One region of the Bulleidia sp. HCP3S3_C9 genome, then DNA from elsewhere that is predicted to be linked to it. Evidence: riboswitches for the same ligand, from Rfam matches in the RefSeq annotation. Region 1 holds a riboswitch; the other holds the start of a gene.
The links. Region 1 has a riboswitch for thiamine pyrophosphate ahead of thiW (energy coupling factor transporter S component ThiW). Riboswitches for the same ligand answer to the same signal wherever they lie in the genome.
Positions count from the first base shown of each region.

Region 2: another riboswitch for thiamine pyrophosphate. It lies ahead of thiD (bifunctional hydroxymethylpyrimidine kinase/phosphomethylpyrimidine kinase); the one in region 1 lies ahead of thiW (energy coupling factor transporter S component ThiW).

Region 1 covers NZ_JBQHWJ010000046.1:137-16,448, forward strand. The annotation lists gene ACTND6_RS08200 (adenylosuccinate synthase) at 68-1,351, shown strand; gene ACTND6_RS08205 (hypothetical protein) at 1,351-1,485, shown strand; gene ACTND6_RS08210 (hypothetical protein) at 1,542-1,940, opposite strand; gene ACTND6_RS08215 (HAD domain-containing protein) at 2,050-2,634, opposite strand; gene ansA (asparaginase) at 2,698-3,720, opposite strand; gene ACTND6_RS08225 (bifunctional metallophosphatase/5'-nucleotidase) at 3,880-5,352, opposite strand; gene ACTND6_RS08230 (YitT family protein) at 5,476-6,102, opposite strand; gene ACTND6_RS08235 (winged helix-turn-helix transcriptional regulator) at 6,285-6,509, shown strand; gene ACTND6_RS08240 (calcium-translocating P-type ATPase, PMCA-type) at 6,494-9,169, opposite strand; gene thiE (thiamine phosphate synthase) at 9,381-10,013, opposite strand; gene thiM (hydroxyethylthiazole kinase) at 10,010-10,789, opposite strand; gene thiW (energy coupling factor transporter S component ThiW) at 10,770-11,303, opposite strand; TPP riboswitch at 11,494-11,591, opposite strand; gene ACTND6_RS08260 (ATP-binding protein) at 11,708-13,495, opposite strand; gene ACTND6_RS08265 (hypothetical protein) at 13,535-13,762, opposite strand; gene ACTND6_RS08270 (hypothetical protein) at 14,154-14,315, opposite strand; gene ACTND6_RS08275 (AEC family transporter) at 14,444-15,334, shown strand; gene ACTND6_RS08280 (HAD family hydrolase) at 15,358-16,128, opposite strand; gene ACTND6_RS08285 (FAD-dependent oxidoreductase) at 16,210-16,312, opposite strand, start outside.
Region 2 covers NZ_JBQHWJ010000051.1:457-7,395, forward strand. The annotation lists gene ACTND6_RS08660 (response regulator) at 1-3,059, shown strand, start outside; gene ACTND6_RS08665 (helix-turn-helix domain-containing protein) at 3,558-3,917, shown strand; gene ACTND6_RS08670 (erythromycin esterase family protein) at 3,924-5,135, shown strand; TPP riboswitch at 5,174-5,273, shown strand; gene thiD (bifunctional hydroxymethylpyrimidine kinase/phosphomethylpyrimidine kinase) at 5,390-6,199, shown strand; gene cytX (putative hydroxymethylpyrimidine transporter CytX) at 6,196-6,939, shown strand, end outside.

The DNA.
Region 1 (16,312 bases):
AAATCTAATGATAATGGCAACATATATTGTGGTAAACTAGATGTGTATGTGTTGGAGGAAAAGAAAAATGGCAGGATATGTAGTTGTCGGAACACAATGGGGAGATGAAGGAAAAGGAAAAGTCGTTGACTTGCTTGGCAAGCACGTTGACATGGTCGTTCGTTATCAGGGTGGTAACAACGCCGGTCATACAGTTGTCGTCAATGGTAAAAAAACTGTACTTCATCTGTTACCTTCAGGTATTTTAAACAAAGATGCATTATGCGTTATTGGACCTGGTGTTGTATTAAATCCATTTGTTTTATTTGAAGAAGTTGAAGCATTGGAAAAAGAAGGATTACAGTGTGATCACTTAAGAATTTCTGATCGTACACAATTATTGATGCCTTATCACGTTAGACTTGATGAACTGATTGAAGCACGTGGCGGCAAGTACAAGGTTGGTACAACAAAGAATGGTATTGGTCCATGCTATTCCGATAAATATTCTAGAATTGGTATTCGTGTATGCGACTTGCAAGACTGGAATGTATTTGAAGAAAAGCTGAAGTCTACATTAGAAATTAAAAATGCTGAAATTGAAAAAGTATATGGCGGTGAACCATTTGACTATGATGAAATGGTTGCACAATTCAAGGTAATCAGAGAAAAGATGCTTCCTATGATCTGTGACTCTGTTTCTCTTGTCAATGAAGCATTAGAAAATGATAAAGTTGTTTTATTTGAAGGTGCACAGGCTAACATGCTGGATATCAACTATGGTACATATCCATTCGTAACATCATCTTCTCCTACAAGTGCTGGTGTATTAGAAGGTGCTGGTGTACCACCACAGTCATTGACTAGAATCATCGGTGTTGCCAAAGCATATTCTACACGTGTTGGTGAAGGTCCATACATTACTGAATTGCTAGGTGATGAAGGTGAAGCATTAAGACAGAAAGGCTTTGAATTTGGTGCTACTACAGGTAGACCACGTAGATGTGGATGGTTAGATCTTCCTGTTGTAAAACAGGCAGTCAGAATCAATGGACTTACAGATATCGCAATGACAAAGATTGATATCTTGACAGGCTATGACAAGATTCCTGTATGTGTTGGCTATGAACTTGACGGAAAACAAATTGACTATGTACCTGCTTCCCTAGAAGTATATGGCAGATGCAAGCCAGTATGGAAAGTCTTTGATGGATGGACGGAAGATATTTCTCAGATCAGAAACTATGAAGATCTTCCTGAAAACTGCAGAAAGTATGTTGAATTCGTTGAAGAATATACAAAGACATCTGTATCTTTAGTATCTGTTTCTCCTGAACGTGAAGGTAATATCATTCGCAAGCCTTTAATCTAATGGAACCAGAAAAAGAAAAGAAAAAACCTGTAAAGCAGCAGCCTCATATTCTTACAAGAGAAGATGAAGAAATGTTTCAGCAGGATCGTTATGAAGAACAGTTTGAATCTCATGATGACTATGACAGAGAGTAATCTCTGTCTTTTTTTATATCTCACGAATAAAAAAAGACACTTCACCTTGAAGTGCCCTATTTCTTGATACCTAATCCTACAACACCATCTTTTTCTACTGGGTTCTTGCTTAAGAACTTTTCAATATCCGCATAAGAATTGATGACATTGTATGTGACAGACTTCCAGTCACGTTCATGACCATGTGCAAACAAGAAGTCTTCAACACCTGTTTCCATGGATGTTTCAGGAACTAATGTAACGCGTGGATCATTATCATCCAGCCAGTTCCATCCTTCCATAACACCTTTATCTTCAGGCAGAGGTAAATGATACATAACAGACATATAATCATGTCCAGCTTTATTGTAAAACCAGGTGTTGCCAATAAACAAGTTTCCATCCTTGTCTTTATACAACATTACTACATTTTGAAATACATCTAAACTTTCAGAAAAACTGATACTTTCGCTCATATTTGTATCCTCCATTTATTATTAAATATTCATTGAAACAAAAAATCAATAGATTATTGTTCAATATTTCACAAAATATTTTCTGTAAAACGCTTACTTGTGAAAGAGCTTACGCATATTTTTTACATTTCAATGCACTGCGACGCACTTCCATCTGTCTTAGCATCATATCTGCCTGATGGCACTTCTGTTCATTAAACCCTTCCAGCGTTTCACATTTGATTTGATTTTTATTTAAATACGGAAGATACAGATCATCTAAAATCATATAGCCTGTAAAATCAGGATGTTCAAACAAATAGTCTGTAATATGCTTCTGACGCTCTTCAAAGTCCTGTGCGGTTACGCCAACAACCTTGACCCCCTTTTTCAAACCACATTTCTTTAAATATCTTTGACAATATCCAACTCCCGCAAATCTCCAGGAAGAAGAAATGACAATATTGATATCATATTTCAAACAAAGATCGGATAGCCTTTTGATACTTGGAATATCCGCAAATTGACAATCATCTTCTTTGATTGAACGTACTTTAAAAAGTGGATCTGTTTCTTCTCTGCACCAGATGTTAATGACGCCATCAAAATCAAGGAATAGATAATACTTCTTTTTACCGTTTTTAATATTTTTTAAAGCGATGGATTCGATTGCATCCAGTCGCTCTTCCCACTGTTCTTCTGTAAATGTATCCATGTAAATATTTTACCTCTTTTCAAAAATAATGACAGTATTCATGAAATAAATTTGACACGTATTTCAAAGTGTCAATTCCCCTCTTAAATTTGTTTCCATGAGTTCTTTAATTAATTCAGAATCATATCCTTTCGAAAAAAGATAATACATCTTCGCAACACAAGCCTCGCTTGTCATATCATATCCACTGACAGCACCCGCTTCCTTTAAACCATTGCTGGCTTCATACGCACCAAGAATCACTGATCCATGAGAACATTGAGAAGTCACTGTCACAATCGTCCCATGCTCAAATGCACGCTTAATTAAAGGAAACAGTTCCTTTCCATCCTGTGGAATATTTCCAGCACCAAACGTTTCAACAACGATGCCTTTTAAAGCATTCATCATAATAGGTTCAAACAAATCAAATTGAATTCCTGGAAATACTTTCAACACACCAATCGGCACTCTTTGCAGCTTCTGGAATGAGAATGGCTGATCTGTTTCTTTCATCAGTGCAGAACGATGATATCGAATATCAATGCCAACATCTGCCAATGTTGGATAATTTGGTGACATGAATGCAATCAAATCATTCGCTGAGAATTTAATTGCACGATTGCCTCGTAATAGTTTACCGCCAAAATAAAGACAGACTTCATGTATATTCTCATTAGAAGCAATCAGAAAAGATGTAATTAAATTATCTCTTGCATCATTTCTAATTTCACAAAGTGGAATTTGAGAACCAGTGAATACGACTGGCTTGCTTAAATTTTCCAGCATGAAAGATAATGCGGAAGCAGTATATGCCATTGTATCAGTACCATGCAGCACAACAAATCCATCATAGCTTTCATAGGCATTCGCAATGATTTCTCCAATCTTGTTCCATTCATCAACAGAAACACTAGAGGAATCCAGCAGTGGCTCTAAAGATACAAGATCCCACAGTGGCATCTTTTCATCTTTTAATTCCTGTATGTTATTCAACTGTTCTAGAAAAGAATCTTTTTCTGGCGTATAGCCATGGTCACTTTTCATCATACCGATTGTTCCACCGGTATAAATAATCAGTATTCTCTTTTTTATGTATACTTCCATCAAACTGACCATCCCATCCTATTTGTCTAAGTTATATTTTAGTAAATTTTCAAGAAATGAAAAGCGAAATATTCAGTATAATAATAGATCCATTGAATTTTCACATAAAAAGTCTGAACAGCAATTCAGACTTTTCTAAAACAGAAAATAGGTTCTGTGTTAATCTTTCACAATCAGTCTGCCTTCTATATGTGCATTTAAATGCTGATTTTCGCTCAAATATTCTTCAATGATATCATTGGTAGAAGTAGAAACAATACGTGCCTTCTTACGTGCTTCAATCGTTTCTAGAGATACATGGAAGAATTCATCAAAGTTCGTATAATGGAACTTTGCAAGACTGATAGAATAAAGTTTTTCTTTATTGATCGGCTCTTTCTGATATTCAAACTTTTCAAATTCTTTTGTTGTTCTGTTATAGACAATTTCAATGCCTTTTGAAAATTGATAGAACTCACAATGCTCCCCTTGCCATACTTCATCTCTCACCATATATTTCACCATACGAATGAATTCATCGCCAGTTACTTCCAGCATATAGATAGGATCATCATATGGCAGACATTCCTTCAAATCCTGATACATCACAATTGGGCCAAGCTGTTCAGATCGAATTGCACCCGAACCAAACATTGCAATATTCACGTTCAAACTGCGATATACAGCATCCGCAAGTAAATTGCCAAGCTCAGTTTCCTGGTTGCGATTTGGATGCGTCAATTCTCTTGCTAGACGCGTAATGACTCTCTGATATTTCTGGTCCGTTTCATTCTTGTAGGAATAGATTAGCTTCATGATTCTTCGATCCACAGAACAATGGTCATTGTCTATTGGAACGATTTGCCATTCATAAGAATCAATACAATTGTTATCTGTATCTACAACGATATCAAATCTTCCAATCTGATTTGTACCTGTACCTGCCTGCACAATCAAAATATCATTCACAATACAAGGTTCTTCTAATAATGTATGAGAATGTCCGCCAATGATAATATCAACACCCAGACTCTTATCTAATAATGAAGCAAGCTTCTTATCTTCTTCAAATCCAATGTGTGTTAATAAGACAGTGAAGTCAATGTCAATGGAATTATACATATTGCAGATCTTCGCAATCGCTTTTGCGGCATCTTCTACGTCAATCAAAGAACCAATCATACCATCGTTCTTTGTCTGTGAAATAACTTCTTCTGTCAAGATTCCAATAAATAAAATCTTCATGCCATCAATCTTTAAAACTCTACATGGCTTAAATAGTCTTGCATTATTTGTACGGATATGCAGATTTGCGTTTACAATTGGAAACTTTGCGCATTTTTCTAAAAACAGCAACTGTCCAATACCATAGTCAGTCTCATGGTTGCCAATTGTTACAATATCAGGAGAAAGCATATTCATGATTTCAATTGTTGATAATCCCTGATATTCACTGTCAATGATGGAACCACGGAACATATCTCCCGCAATGGCATATACAACATTCTTTTCTTTCTTTCGTACATCATTGATATAGCCAGATAGTAACGAAACACCACCGATAAGTTTCTCATCAATATGTTCTGCAAGAAAATCACCATGCAGATCATTAGAATGTAGAATCGTTAATTTTTTTGTATTCTTTGCCGTCATAACAAAGCCCTCCTCCAGTTTCAAATAATTATCTTTTGTATATATATTTTCTAGCATCAGTATATCATAGTAAGTTATTACTTACTATGAAGGAAGAAAAAAATCGTTGCTTAACAACGACATTTAGATTTTGAGCGACTTTACCCAGTCAATCAAGTAAGAAGATAATGTTACTGTTATCAACGAATAGAAAATTCGTGTCAGTGGAATATATGTTAGAGAAAGCATTAATACAACAACATCTGTAAATAAATAAGAGCGTGCCAGTTTCCAATGTAAAATACGTGAAATCGATAATGCAAGTGCATCATCTCCTCCACTCGATCCACCTTGGCGGATAATAAGACCTACGCCAATTCCTACAAACATTCCTCCTGCAATTGCAGCAATCAATGGCCTGGATGATAAATCAGGAAGCATCGGTGGAAACAATTCCCAGAATTTATAGCTCAGCGATACAAATGTTGTAGAAATAAATGAAATTTTAATAAATCTTGAACCAAGATACTTCCACGCTAATGCATAACATGCAATATCAAGAATCGGAGTGATATAGGCTGGAGAAATTTTCAGCCATTGTTCAACAAAAAGCATCATTCCAATCACACCGCCTTCGGTAATATGTGTACGTTGATGAATGTTATGGATACCAAATGTACAGATCATTGCTCCTAACAGTATAACAAGTACACTTTTGACTGTGATGCCTTCTTTTAAACGACTCCATAGCTTTGATATTCGACTTTGCATAGATTTCCTCCTTGTGGTTGCAGTATTATCATGGATTGTAACAATAATGTCAAGCATCCATCATACGGTGGATCCCCTTTTTCATTTATTGTAAAAGAATATATTTTTAATTGATATTGATAATATAGACAATGTGTTTAAATTTAAACACATTGAAGTTTTTATAAAAAAATCTTGATGGCATCAGCCAGAAAGTACTCACAGATTCTCTTCTATCTATGGGAGAAGATGGTATTATCACCCACACTGTCTATTCAGAAGTTCCACCACATGTAGAATATGCATTAAGTGATCTTGGTGAATCAATGCGTCCCATTCTTGCTGTAATAAAAGAATGGGGTATCAACTATAAAAAACAATATGAAAAGTCGGAGTTGATCCGACTTTTCATTTACTTCTTTCTCTGAAAATACTTTACAATTTCAACGAGCGGGATAATGGATAAAGCAAGCAGCAGTGAGATGCCATATTCTACATATGTAATTGGTGTAAATCCAAATGCATTTGCCAAGAAAGGAATTTCAATCACACATGTTGTAAAGATCAATGAAAGAATCATAGTGAATACCAGAAAGCGATTATGATTGTTTTCTTTGAATAGTTGAAAGATGGATGCAGAAGTTGAACGCATATTGAAACTATGAAAAATTTCACACATTGACATTGTTAAAAACGCCATTGTCATTCCCTCTTCACAATTTGTAATATTCATAAATACCCATCTTCCTGTTTCTAATCGTTCACCAATAAAGAAGGCTGCCAATGTTAACAGTGTTACAATGACGCCTTGATAAACAACATTGAATCCAAGACCCTGTGCAAAGATACCTTCAGATGCATTTCTAGGCTTTCTTTGCATCACATTACTTTCCTCTTTTTCCATGCCTAATGCAATGGATGGTAAAGAATCTGTGACAAGATTAATAAATAACAAATGTGGTGCTTTTAAAATCGTGAAGTTTAATAGTGTAGAAATAAAGATAGATAGTACTTCAGCAAGATTTGAACTCAGCAGAAACTGAATTGCCTTTCGAATATTATCGTAGATTCTTCTGCCTTCTTTGATTGCCGTTACGATTGTTGCAAAGTTATCATCTGCGAGTACCATATCTGCAACATTCTTCGTAACATCTGTACCAGTGATACCCATCCCAACACCAATATCCGCTGTTTTAATACTTGGTGCATCATTGACACCATCACCTGTCATCGCAACAACATTTCCAAGAGATTGCCATGCTTTTACGATACGTGTTTTATGTTCTGGCTGAACACGTGCATATACTCTGTACTTCTGCACGTTTTCCATAAAATCTTCATCACTCATCTTCTGCAGATCATATCCAGTGATTGCCTGTGAAGAATCTTGTAGAATATCCAATTCTTTCGCAATTGCAACTGCAGTATCTAAGTGATCTCCAGTAATCATGATTGGTGTAATACCAGCACTCTTGCATGTTTTGATTGCATCTTTGACTTCAGGACGCACAGGGTCAATCATTCCCATCAGTCCAATAAAGATAAGATCATATTCAATTGTTTCCTTGTCAGCAAATTCAGATGCATCTGTATATGTCGTATATGCTGTAGCAAGTACTCTAAGAGCCTGATCAGCCATTGACTTATTCACCTGCAGAAGATGATTTTTCTCTTCTGGTGTAAGAGGCTGAACTACACCATCTTTCATGATTTTTGTACAACGATCAATGAGTACGTCAGGTGCACCCTTTGTATATTGCATATAGGATGTACCTTGCTGATGTATCGTACTCATGAGTTTTCTCGTAGAATCAAATGGATATTCATCAACACGAGGTTCATTCTTCAATAAATCATTTTTATTCAGATGATTCTTTAATGCATACTGTACAAGTGCAGCTTCTGTAGGTTCCCCATTCACTTCCTGCTTCTCATCTACCGTTGCATCATTACATAAAACCATTGCCGTAGACAACAATGTTTCATCTTCTCCATATGTCTTCACAACTTTCATTTTGTTCTGTGTCAAAGTACCCGTTTTATCTGAACAGATAATAGAAGCACATCCTAGTGTCTCTACTGCAGTCATCTTACGGATGATTGCTTTCTTCTTTGACATATTCGTAACACCAATGGATAAGACAATCGTAACAACTGCGACCAGTCCCTCAGGAATTGCCGCAACTGCCAGGCTTACCGCAACCATAAAGAAGTCGATACTCTTTTCAATGATCAGCATCATATCATTGCTCGCAAAGATATCTCGATGCATAAACATTGAGAATACAAAAATAAATACACAGATACCAATTACAATCTTTGTTAAAACATTAGATAATTGAGAAAGCTTGATCTGTAGAGGTGTCTTGCCTTCTTTTGTTGTACTGATGACTTTAGCAATCTTACCCATTTCCGTATCCATACCTGTACTTGTAATGAGTACTTTACCTCTGCCATACACAACATCACTTCCGCGATATACCATATTCTTTCTATCACCTAAAGGAATATCATCCTGTGCAATAACATCTGTATTCTTTTTTACACTTGTACTTTCTCCAGTTAATGCAGATTCTTCTACTGTTAAAGAAGCACATTCAATGATTCTTCCATCTGCATTGATTGAATCTCCAGCTTCCAGTAAAACAACATCACCTTTTACAAGCTGCGTGGATGGCAGTACAACAACCTTCTGATCACGCAGTACCTTGCTTGTTGAAGCGCTCATTTTCTGTAATGCTTCTATGGCTTTCTCTGCTTTACTTTCCTGCAGAACACCTAAGACTGCATTGATTAAAACAACAATCAGGATAATCAAACTATCCGTTGGAAAAAATGCTTTCTGTTCTAAGGAACATTCATAATATGAAGTAAATGCTGAGATCAAAGCTGCAACTAATAGAATGATAATCATTGGATCCTGCAGCTGTGATACAAAACGTTTCCATAATGGAATGGATGGTGGTGCTTCCAGTTCATTTGGTCCATCTTTTTCTAGTCTTTCTTTTGCCTCTAAAGATGTTAAACCATTCTGCGTTGTTTGTTTTTCTTTTACAATCTGTTCAATTGACTTATTAAAATCCTGCATTTTATTCCCTCCTGCCAAATAAAATAGACCTTTGATAGACAGATATAATCTTGTCTACCAAAGGTCTTGCTTCTAAGTCTGACACCAGATAAATATGTATTTATCGGTTGGTGATGTGCAGATGGATACAATCGTATATCCATAGCTACTCCCCTATTGGATGAGAACAGTTTAGATGAAACCTCTAAATTAGTCAATCCATACAGGTAAATTATTTGTGAAGAATTTTATGTACTTCTTCGAGCAGTTCTTCACTGGCTTTTTTCGTATCTTCTGCATCCATGATTGCGGAAACAACACAGACACCTTGAATTGGACTGTCTTTCAAGATAGAAAGATTATCTTTTTTCAGTCCACCAATGGCCGCAACTGGAATACTGACAGCATTACATATTTCATTCAATACTTCTACTTTTGTGATCTTTGTTTTTACATGTGTTTTTGTTGGATAGATTGCACCACATCCAATATAGTCAGCACCATCTGCTTCTGCCTTGATAGCGGCTTCAACAGTTTTGGCTGTTGCACCAATGACAGCATCTTTTCCCATGATGTCACGTGCAACTGAAATCGGCATATCTTCTGCACCTAAATGCACGCCACATCCAACAGCCATCGCAACATCAATACGATCATCAATGATCAGTGGAATCTTGTATGCATCTGTAATCTTTTTCACTTTACATGCAAGTTCATAATAAGAAAGTGTAGAACGATCTTTTTCACGCAGCTGTACTAAAGTTACGCCACCTTCACAGGCACCCTTTACTTTATCTAAAAATGTTTCTTCACTCATACCATCAGAGTTTGTAATACAGTATAACGTACAGTCAATATTTTTCATTTTATCACCTCAATCTGAAATAAACGGCGATCTTCTTCTGTTAATTGATAGACTTCATCCATGAAATACATATGGAATGTTCCAGGGCCATCTGCCTTCGTTTTTTCTGCCGCTACTTCATAATAACACGTTGCATCTACACATGCATCAAATGCATCTTCACAAGCAAGAAATGTTGCGATTGCTACATTTAACATACATCCAGTACCAGTCAAGCACCCCATCATTGCTCGTCCATTACGAATACACACTGCTTTTTCGCCATCTGTGATAATATCTGTTTTTCCAGAACATACGACAATACATCCAGTGCTTCTAGATAAATCCATCAACCATCTTGCACTCTCATACACATCTTCTACGTCTAAGATATCAGCATCTACACCATGCGCATGTGACGTTAAGCCATAGAAAGCTTTACACTCACTGATATTTCCTTTGATGACTGTTGGTTTTGCTTTTAAAAGCAACTTTTTTGCATACTGCATTCTTAATGGGCTGCATGCAACACCGACTAGATCAAGAATACAAGGAATGTGATGTTCCAATGCAATCTTTGCACTTTTGATCATTGATTCTGCACGTACATCATCAAAGTTTCCAAGATTCAATGCCAATGCCTGAGAATTTAAAGTGATGTCTTCTACTTCTTCTGGATGACAAGCCATAATTGGCTTTCCACCAAATGCGAGTATTAAATTTGCACAGTCATTAATCGATATCGGATTTGTAATGCAATGAATCAAAGGATTTTTTTCAGTGATTTGTTTCAACAATTTGATTTACCCCTAACTTTCTCTGAATCATCTGTAAACTGCCATTACGAGACATTGTTGTGAGCACAACAAATGCAATACTTCCACCAATGATCGTACCCATCAAGAAACTTGGGACATAGAACATCCATGTTAAACCTGTCTTCCCCCAAAGGTATGTCATAACTGGATAAGAAATAATGGATCCAATAATACCTGTTCCAATGATTTCCCCAAGTACTGCAGCCCAGATCTTACCTTTAGAAAGTTTATAGAAAATGCCAGACAGTGTTGCACCAAAGATAGCCCCTGTTAAAGCAAGTGGTGGAATTCCCATTGTCATCATTCGAATCAGACCAATTGCTAAAGCACATAAGAATGCGTACCAAGGTCCCATAAAAACAGCCATTGTAATGTTAATCAGATGTGCCATTGGACACATGCCTTCGACACGTAAGATTGGTGAAATAACAACGCCTACTGCCACCATCATTGCAAAAAAGACCATGCATAAAAGTTTGTTGTGTTTATTCATATGATATTCCTCCTGTATGCAGATGGTAAAAGAAAACACGCAAAAACCATCTGTCTATGGTTCGGTATCTGACAAACAGTCATCTCTCAACCTGTCACTTCAGGCTCCCTCGCTTGTTTTCTCTACTCTAGGCGCTCCCCTACAGTAAGGTAATCAAATAAAAACGACCTGCACGCAAAGAGACAGGTCATAATCATCAACTTATTCTCCCTACGTCGGCATTATCCGTACAGGTTTGATGGGTCGAAGTCGAACTTCCTCTCAGCAATTGCTCCCCGTATTTATTTACTACAAAAACTAGTTTAGTACAAAAAAGAACATAGTTCAAGTAGCAATCTATCTTTCAACTTCACAAAAAAAAAAAAAAAAAAACAACCTTGTTTTTCAATTGAACAAAGCTGTTTTCATAAGTATTTTTGTAATATCGGATTTAATATTTTCATGTCCATTGGTTTTGGTACATAATCATTCATCCCTGATTGCATTGCCATTTGCTTATCTTCTTCAAATGCATTGGCAGTCATCGCAATAATTGGAATATTTGCTTTCTGCGTATCTTTCATATTTCTAATTTCTTTACATGCTTCATAGCCATTCATAAAAGGCATCTGAATATCCATTAAAATTAAATCAAAATACCCATCACTCGCATTTTGAAGCATCTCAATACATTGCTGACCATGAGAAGCATGTTCCACAAGATATCCTTCACTTTTTAATATTTCAATAGCAATTTCAGCATTTAAATCATTATCTTCTGCTAAAAGAATACGTTTGTGTTTCATCTCATTGTTTACAATTTCTTTTGTCATTACCTGTTCTTCAGCGAAATCTTCTTTAGAAGCAATTTGTAAAGCAATGTCCACTGTAAACTTTGTACCTTTTCCTTTGATACTTTCTACTTTAATTGTTCCACCCATCAAATCAACCATCGATTTCACAATAGATAGCCCTAAACCTGTACCACTGATTTTGTTCTCTGTCGTTGTATGTTCTCTAGTAAATTCTTCGAAAATATGTGGAAGGAATTCTTCACTCATACCATATCCTGTATCTTCACACACAAAAATATACCGCGCATAATTTTCTTTATGAGATGGCACTTCAATTACTGATACTGTAATTGCATGATCTGCAGGTGTGTATTTAATTGCATTGCTAACGATATTTAAATAGATTTGCTGAAGTTTTGTAATATCACAGAACGCATAATGATGTTGAACTTTAGAATCTACTTGAAAATGCAATCCTTTCTTTTTAACATCAGATTCAAATACGAAATTTACGGAATGAAATAATTCACTTAAATTACATGGCTCTAAATTCAATGTTGCAGTACCGCTTTCAATACGAGCCATCTCTAAAACCTGATTAATAATTGTTAAAAGAAGATTGCTGGATGCTTGAATCTTTTTCAAATATCCTTTTGCTTTCTCTTTATGATCAAGATTTTGTTCCATCAAACCTGAAAAGCCAATAATTGCATTCATTGGTGTACGAATATCATGACTCATATTAAATAAAAATCTTGTTTTTGCTTCATTTGCACTACGTGCCTGTTCTGCAGATTCTTTCAACTGAATAGCATATTGCTGCTGTTGAAACTTTCTAGAAGTATATAAGTAAAAGGATGTAGAAATCATCAAAGAAAATAAGTACGAAATAAAGATCGTAGTAAACCATTGTGATGCAGGAATCCAGCCATCTTTTGGCTCAATCTCAAAGTACCACATGTAGTTAGGAATATTACACTCCACCGTTAAACAACGCTTCGATAAAGGTTCCTCACTCTGTGCAAGTACAAAACGATTAGAAATATCTCCGTCACTTTTCCATATTTCATAGTTATATGATGCATCATTTAATTTATCTAATCCGATTTGATCAATAAAGCGATTCCAATCAATTGCAAGAACAACAAATCCCCAGAAATTTTCATTTCCTGAAGCATCTTTTTGATATACTGGATTAAATAATAAAGCACCTGTTCCACCTTGCTTCAATTGATATGGGCCACCCAATGTATATTCATTTGTATTTTTTGCTAAAGTTGCATCGTTATGCCCTACAGAAAGAGAAAGCAAATCCAATCCTTGTACGATTTCATTTCCATCTTCTGGATAAACCGTAGAAACTATTCCACTGGGAGCAATCTCAAAAGCTTTTACGACTCCATTTTCATTTGGAATCAATTCAGCTAATTTTGAAAATTCATTCTGATCAAGAGGATATCATTCATTAATTGTATTTTCTAGAAAATCGGAGATAACAACATATTGATCTAGTTGTGATTTAATTCTGCGAACTGTACTTTTTGCAGTATATGTTGCGTTTGCTTTTTGTTCTTTTTCAGTATAAGAGTTAACGATGATTCCAAAAATGAGTGCAACAATAAAAGAAATCATACCAACGATATAACAGTTTCTTTTAATTCTTTTCACAACACTCTTTTTATTCATTCATCATCCAACTTTTCTAAGACAGCACAGTTTCATCTTATCGACAAAAAACATGCTTATATATTATATCGCTTTAATCAATTCAAAAATACACTTTCAATAACATTTAAAGAAAAAACGTAATATTCATAGAAAAAAAGCCAGAAATAAATTCTGACTTATACTTTCTTTTCCATCACATATGCTTCTTCCATTTTAGATGTAGAAGCAACAGTACCAGTTTCATAAACATTGCTTGCAATTAATATACCTTTTTCAATTGCACCATCTGCACATTCTTCATATCCTTTAAAACATGCAATCGTTGTACTTGCCTCTTTCTCTTCTGCATCACCAAGAGTTGCGATGTACTAGAATTCTTTGTTTTTTACATATCATCGTGATATACACATTACCCATCATGATTTTTACAATAATAGCATGCAGAACATGAAGCAATCTTCTTAGATGCACAATTGATTTTCTCTACAATATTTCCACTCTCTAATGCACCACGCATAAATGCATCGCACAACAAATCAGAATTTCCACCAATTCTAGGACTGCCAGCCAATATCAATATTTTTTATTCATATAACCCTCATAATTCAACTAATAACTATTATCTATCATTTTCTTTTTGTATATGATATCATTCGTCTTAATCAAGGGGAGATTTTTTATGTTTGTATTTAATATTATGTGCAAGCTTTTTTTGCGGATGGGTTGGGTTACTATTTGAATAAAAAAGGTATCCTGACAGAAGATGTGAATCAGCATTTATCTTCATTCATTATTAAAATTGCTACGCCTTGTCTGATTATTTCTTCTGTGACTTCAGTTTCCAGCATCGATCAATCCTTTGTCATTCAGCTTGTCATTATCGGTGTTGCTATCTACTGCATGCTGCCTGTTGTTGCATTTCTTTTAGCAACTGCATTTCCTTGCTTTCAAAGCAAGAAAAATACTTATGTCTGTATGTTTATGTTCTCCAACTGTGGCTTTATGGCATTGCCTATCGTGCAGTCCATCTTTGGAAATGATGCCATCTTCTATAACACAATTCTGCATTTGCCATACAATATACTATTCTTTACGCTTGGCAGTTATCTATTATCAAAAGACGGAGAAACAACATTTTCATTTAAACCACAACAGCTATTATCTGCTGGTGTTGTATCATCCCTGATTGCGATTATTTTATTCTTTACACATATACAGCTGCCAGAATGCATCAGCGGTTCTCTTTCCTTTATTGGAAGCGTTGTAACACCACTTTCCATGATATCCATTGGTGTTTCCATTGCCTGCTATCCAATCAAAGAAGTCATTACAAATAAAACGTTGTATTTTATGAGTGCACTCCGTTTAGTACTAATACCAGTGATTACATACTTCATGATGCATCTATTTGTAAATGATCCAATGATTGTACAAATGGTAACAATTACATTAGGCATGCCAGTTGGAAGTATGGTTGCGATGGGTGCAAGTGAATACCATGGAGACGTGAAGACTGCTTCGTTTAGTGTTGCGCTTTCTACCCTGTTATCTTTAATGACAATTCCAATATTACTGCTTCTACTCGCATAAAAAATGGCATTTCTGTCATTTTTTTATATTAGCTGATTTTCAAGAAAATACTCATAAATACCATCTTCTTCAACAGATTTGCAAGTCAAATCTGCACGTTCTTTCACTGCATCTTTTGCATTTCCCATAGCAATCCCTGTACCAGCTGCATCCAGCATTTCAATATCATTCTCGCCATCTCCAAAAGCAATTGCTTCTTCTTTAGAAAAGCCATAATACTTCAATACTTCATTGACCGCATTTCCTTTTCCACAGTCTTTTGGAATGATATCAACAGCTCTATCCCACCACGCAGTAATTTCAGTATGCTTTGTTCCTTTTAATACTGTTGTATATTCTTCTTTTTGACATGCACACATGATCTGATAGATATCTTGTTTACAAACTTCATCAAAGTTCTCTACGATATGCATTGGCTGATTTCCAAATGCAAAATATTGTGCAAGATCTGCATCTGTTCCATTTGTTACAAGCAGATGTTCATTACTGATGGCAATTGCACGATGCATATCTTTTAAATTTTGAATGATCTGAAACTTATCATTTTTATCCAACGGATTTTTAAAAATCACTTTGTCTTTTGTCTGAATCAATGAACCATTAAATGTGACAATCACATCAAACTGAATATCCTGAAAAAGTGGCAGTCCAATATTTCCTCTACCAGTTGCCAAACATAACAAAACACCATTGTACTGTAATGATAGAAGTGTCTGTTTTGTTCTTTCAGACAGTTCTGTATGTCCCATCTTCAGTAGTGTCCCATCAATATCAAAAAATGCAATTTTTATCATAGAAAATCCTCCATGTATCAGTATACAAAAAAACAGGCGGTACTTTGTTTCAAAAGTACTAACCTGTCTTCATTTTTTGAATTAATGAATTTCTTCAGCTACGATTTCAGCAGCGTGGTATCCATATCCCAAAGCCTGGTCAAAACCATTACCATATGTCTTGCCATCTTTTTCTTCAATAGAA
Region 2 (6,939 bases), on a different contig from region 1:
TGTCTGTGGATAATCTGCTGTTGCATAGTACAGGATATACATTCGATACTTTCGTGGAACACACAAAAGGCTCATTGAGAAACTTCTTTTATGACGAGGAAGATATACTGGAGCGAGACCGTTTTTTGCATCTTCACGGAACAGGGGAAGCACAGATCCTTGCAGCAGACGGTACAGTGAATAATGTACGGCTTTGTAAAGAGGATGCGACAGATGAGGCGGGCAGACAGATCTGGGTTATGTCCGTACAGGTCAACTGGGATCATGTAAATTTGGCACTGCTTAATGAGGCTATCTATTCCAGCTTCTGGTATTTTGACTGTGACGAAAACAGTGAGATTGTGAATGTAAACTGGAGTCATGAATTCCGAAAAATGCTCGGCTACCATGACACTCTTGACTTTCCGAATAAACTGGAATCCTGGTCAGATCTTCTGCATCCACAGGATAAAGAAAGAGTAATGGTGCAGCTTCAGGCGGCAATTAAGGATAAGACGAACCAGATAAAATACCGGGTAGAGTATCGTATGAGAATGAAGGATAATCAATACCGGTGGTTTCGGGCATCGGCGGAAGTAATACGCCGTCTGGATGGTTCTGCCAGCAGGATTGCCGGGATTTTTATTAACATTGATGCGGAGAAAAAAGAAATTATGCAGGCACAGAAATCTGCTGCTTTCCACCGGGCTTTTACGAAAGCAGATCTGTGCGAGTATTATGTGAATCTGGAAGCGAATACTTTTGATACCTTTAAGGTTGAACCGTCCCTGATGACCATCTTTGAACAGAGTCATACTTGGGATGAATTGATTTGGCATTTTGTGGATTCCTATGTTGTGGAGACAGATAAGAAGGCGGTATCCTCTTTTTACGACCGTGGTTATATTGCAGAAAGGCTGAAGGGTCTGGAAACCGAATTGTCTTTAGAGTGCCGCATCACTCTGAATGGAGAAGAACGATGGGTCCGCAATGTGGTCATACGTGGCGAAATAGAGGATTCAGAATATGCCATGATCTTTCTGCGTGATATCACAGAGGCAAAGGTAGAGAGCGCACGGCATCTGCAGATGGCAGCGGATAAAGCTTCCATGGAGCAGCTGATTCAGAGTATTGTGCGTCTAGTTGACCGCTTTGTTGTCTGTGATCTGGAAAATGACAGATATGAATTCTACAATCTGAATGGACAGATGATATATAAACCTCTGGGATTTTATCATGATTTTCAGATGCAGGTTCTTGAAAAATATAAGACACTGGAACCATTGGAAGCTATAGATATCCTGATTGCCCCGGATAATATTCGGAAGAAACTGAAAAGTGAAAATGACATTTATAAGTTTGAGTATTGCAGTCTGGATGAAAAGACTTATAAAATCGCTTCTTATATTCCCTTGGAATGGAAGAATGGAAAGCTGGAAAAGGTATTGCTGGCATCCATGGATGTGACACAGGAGAAGAAAGCAGAGATTGAATCCCGTCAGGCACTGAAAGAGGCTTACCGGTCCGCAGAAAATGCAAATCGTGCGAAAACAGAATTCCTTTCCAATATGTCCCATGATATCCGGACACCAATGAATGCGATTGTGGGTCTGACGGCAATCGCAGGAGCAAATGTTGAGAGCAAGGATAGAGTCATTGAATGCCTCGGCAAGATCACAGAATCAAGCCACCATCTGCTTGGGCTGATCAATGAAGTATTGGATATGGCACGTATTGAAAGTGGAAAAATGACACTGGCACAGGAAGATTTCAATCTGTCAGAGCTGGTAGATAATCTTATTACACTTACGAAACCGGTGCTTGATGAACATAAACATAATTTTGATATACACATCAATCATATTGAACATGAGGCTGTCTGTGGTGACAGCTTGAGGATTCAGCAGGTATTTGTGAATCTGATGAGTAATGCGATCAAGTATACACCGGATGGTGGAAATATTACTTTTTCGATAGAGGAAAAACCCAATGGATTTTCAGAACTTGGATGCTATGAATTTACGATTGAGGATAATGGAATCGGTATGTCACCGGAGTTCCAGGAAATCATGTTTGATCCTTTCAGCCGTGCAGATGACCATCGGACAACCAGAGTTCAGGGAACCGGTCTTGGAATGGCAATCAGCAGAAATATTGTGAACCTGATGAATGGCACTATTAAAGTGGACAGTACCTTGCACAAGGGAACTAAAATCACAGTAACAATTTATCTGGAGCTTCAGGAAAAAGAAAAAGAACAGGACAGAGATCTGATGAATCTGCCGGTTCTGGTTGTGGATGATGATAAGACGTGCTGTGAAAGTACAATTGCCACACTGAAAGAAATCGGTATTACAGGTGAATGGGTTCTTTCTGGCAAGGAAGCTGTTGAACGTTGTTATGCACGTCATGAGCTAAAAAACGATTATTTTGCTGTTATCTTGGATTGGAAGATGCCGGAGATGGATGGTATAGAAACTGCAAGACAGATCCGGAAACGGATTGGGAAAGAGATTACCATTATTGTACTGACATCCTATGAATTCAGTGAAATTGAAGAAGAGGCAAAGACGGCAGGTGTAGATGCTTTTATTGCAAAACCGCTGTTCCGTTCCCGACTGACGGCTACACTGCGGCAGTTTACTTCAGGCAGAAAAGAAAATACAGCGAGAAATTATCTGGAGAAACTGTCAGAAGCAGATTATACAGGAAAAAGGATTCTGCTGGTTGAGGATAATGAGTTGAACAGAGAAATTGGTGTTGAAATTTTGAAGATGACAGGGGCAGAAGTGGAAACAGCAGAAAATGGAAAAATCGCAGTTGAAAAAGTGGAAGCTTCTCCGAAAGGTTCGTATGATCTTATTTTTATGGATATCAAAATGCCTGTCATGAATGGTTATGAGGCAACTGCAGCAATCAGGAGCCTTCCTGGTGAAAAGGGGAAACTGCCTATTGTTGCCATGACTGCCAATGCTTTTGCAGAAGATATACAGCTGGCCAAAAATACAGGCATGAATGGACATATCGCGAAACCGCTGGATATGAATAAGTTGAATGATGTTCTGGAAAACTGGCTGTAATTGTCTTCCTGGATGCATGGGAAAAGCAGATAGGAAATATAGAGAGGATTTTGTTATGACGGAAACTAAATATTTATTTCCGAAGCAACCGCAGTCCATGGCAGAAACCCTGTGAGGGTTAATAACCACTTATAAAACTTTGGCTTTTAAATTCCTGTTTATCGCACTGTTTAAAAATATAATCCGTTAACTTTCTTATCCATGAAGAAAGCTGGCGGATTTTTTGTGCTTTTTGACGTGGCAATGGGGGGGTACTCTCATTGCTTAAAAAAATAGTATTAAAAAATGTTATAAGCAAGGAAAATGAGTAAAGAATTGTATTATATTGTTTGCACATATTTGAGTAATGAAAAAAATAGAACTTTGTTTGCTCAAAGAATAAGTGAAAAAACTGTGGTTTTGAGCGTATTTTCTAAATGCAACTGATAATATCGTAATAGTTGCTGGAAGCAATCGTATGCTTGATTATAAAATAGCAGCGAAAAGAGAGGTATTTATATGAAGTATAGTTTTGTTGGGGTTATTATTTGGGGAATTGTTTTGCTGATTGGATTAGCTGTGATTGCTGGTTTTATTACTTTATTGTTTTTTGGCATCAAAGCATTAAAGAAATACTTAAATACAAAAGAAGTCAGAGAAGAAAAAGCAACAATTAAAAAGAGTCTTGGGGAAGTTATTAAGCAACATCGAGAAGAATGTAAAATGACACAGGAATTTGTTGCGGAAGCAATCGGTGTCAGCCGTCAGGCAGTATCTAAGTGGGAAAATGGAACTTCAGATCCAAGTACATCTAATTTAATTGCGATAGCGAAGCTGTTTCATATTACACCAGAAGAATTATTGAAAGAGGTATTATAACGAATAATGAAGAAGAAGGTTTTGCTAATTAGTGCTGTTGTGATCGTGACTATATATGTGTTTACTTATTTTGGTGGATTTACTACGGGTAAATCATTAGATGTAAATGAATTTAAGGCGTATGCAAAAAGTGTTGATGAAATCTCTATTCCACAAGAATACAACATTATTGCTTTAGGTGAAGCAACACATGGAAACAAAGAATTTCAACAGTTAAAGTTAGAAGTATTCAAAAAACTTGTAGAAGAGCATCGTGTTCACAGTTTTGCTTTAGAAGGTGATTTTGGCGGGTGTGAAGAAGTGAATCAATATATTCATGGTGGAGAAGGAACACTGAAAGAAATTGTTCAAAAGATTGGCTTTCAAATCTACAAAACAGAAGAAATGATGCAATTGATTGAATATATGCGGGAATATAACGATGATGCTGAAGAAGATGAACAGCTGAATTTTTATGGTTTTGATATGCAGAGAATTACATATTCTTTTGATACGTTGAAAAAAGAATGTATTGCTGAAGGAATTGATTTATCATTTTTGGATTATTTCATCATAGATGGTCAATGGAATCAAAATTATAGTTATGAAGAGAAAAAAGATTTACTGATGAAATTAAAAAAGACATTAGAATTGAAAGAGTTTAATGGTGATTCGATTCATTTTGTAGATGTGTTATTACAGAATGTTGAAGTTTTACATAGAAAAGATACTGATGGAAGCTTATTAAGAGATCAGTATATGGCTGAAAATGTTTCTTGGATTTTGCAAAAGGAACAGCAAAGAGGAAATGATTGTATTTTCATCAGTGGACATAATGAACATGTTGCAAAATGGGGAAGTTATGACTCTATGGGGAAACTGTTATCAAATCAATATAGATATTATGTGATTGGAACAGACTTCTATAAGACAAGATGCAATTTACCTGAAGGAAATCATAAACGTACCATACAGACATTTTATTCACATGATTCATTAGCTAAAACAGCGAAATTAGCCGGCTTTAAAATGTGCTGGATTGATTTTTCTTCTCTTGAAGAAGGTACAGAAATTAAAAGGTATGCAGATGCATATACCTATATGGGAACACTAGGAGAAAGCTACTCTATCATGAATCGATTCCTTCCTCCTAGCTATCGCATGTTTCAGCCACCCACAACGCTTTATGACAGTATGATTTATGTCTCAAATGCATCACCAACAAAGATTATTGAATGATTATTGATTTACATGTTACAAAGGAACTATAATAAACATGTTGAAAAATGGGGAGCTGAGTGGCTGAGAGTAGGTTCGACCTTGACCCTGAAACCTGATTTGGATAATGCCAACGTAGGGATGATATCTTTATTGTATGTTAGCTGCAGATTAGGTTTTTCTGCAGTTTTTTGTTTTTTGATCAGAATATGGCGGCAAATTGGGGGCACCACCTTATGTCGCATTAAAAAAGTAATGCAGGAAGGAGATAGAAAATGAAAACAGCATTAACAATCGCTGGAAGTGATTCCAGTGGAGGCGCTGGTATCCAGGCGGATATCAAAACAATGTGCGCAAATCACGTATTTGCGACGAGTGCAATTACAGCACTAACGGCACAGAATACATTAGGTGTTACAGGAATTATGGAAGTAACACCAGAATTTCTTGGAAAGCAGCTGGATGCAGTCTTTACAGATATTTATCCAGATGCTGTGAAGATTGGAATGGTTTCTAGTTCTGATCTGATTCGTATGATTGCTTCAAAACTACAGGAATATAAGGCAGCTAATATTGTTGTGGATCCGGTGATGGTCGCAACAAGCGGTGCAAAACTCATTAGTGATGATGCAATTGAAACATTGAAAAAAGAATTGTTGCCTTTAGCAACAGTCATTACACCAAATATTCCTGAAGCAGAAGTTTTAGCGGATATGAAGATTGCAAATGAAGAAGAGATGATTATCGCTGCTGAAAAAATTTCTAAGAAATTTGGATGTGCAACTCTGGTAAAGGGTGGTCATCAAATCAATGATGCAAATGATCTGTTGTATAGGGATGACGCATATACATGGTTTCATGGAAAACGTATTAACAACTCTAATACACATGGAACAGGATGTACATTATCCAGTGCTATCGCATCCAATCTTGCAAAGGGATATGATTTGGATACATCCGTAAAACGTGCAAAGGATTATATTTCTGGAGCATTAAATGCGATGCTTGATCTTGGCAAGGGATCTGGACCAATGGATCATTCATTCGCGATTGATAATGAATATGCAAAGGAGAATGTTCAATGAAGAAAACTTCTTTGTTTGAAAATGCATTGATCTGGTTTGGTGCAGGTGTTTCTATTGCAGAAATACTGACAGGTACATATCTTGCACCTTTAGGATTGAAAAATGGTATTTTAGCCATTGTGGCTGGACATGTCATTGGCTGTATCTTATTGTTCCTGGCTGGTGTTATTGGTGGAAAAATGCGCTTAAGTGCGATGGATTCTACAAAAATGAGCTTTGGACAGAAAGGCTGTCTTTTGTTTGCAACACTAAATGTATTACAGCTGGTTGGATGGACAGCAATCATGATTTATGATGGTGCACTTGCGGCAGATGGTATTATGCATACAGGTGCATGGATCTGGTGTTTGATTATTGGTATCTTGATTCTTGTGTGGATTGGTGTTGGTATTACAAACCTTGGAAAAATCAATACAGTTGCGATGGTTGCTTTATTTGTTTTGACTTTAATGCTTAGCAAATTTATCTTCTTTGATGGAAACAGTGCAGTTGTATGTACAGAAGCAATGACGTTTGGTGCAGGTGTTGAACTTGCAATTGCGATGCCTTTGAGCTGGCTGCCTTTGATCAGTGACTATACACGTGAAGCTAAAGATCCTGTGAAGGCTAGTTTAGTTAGTAGTATTGTGTATGGAATCGTTAGCTGCTGGATGTATTTGATTGGTTTAGGTGCGGCATTATTTACAGGAGAATATGATATTGCACAGATCATGTTGAAAGCAGGTTTAGGTATTGCTGGA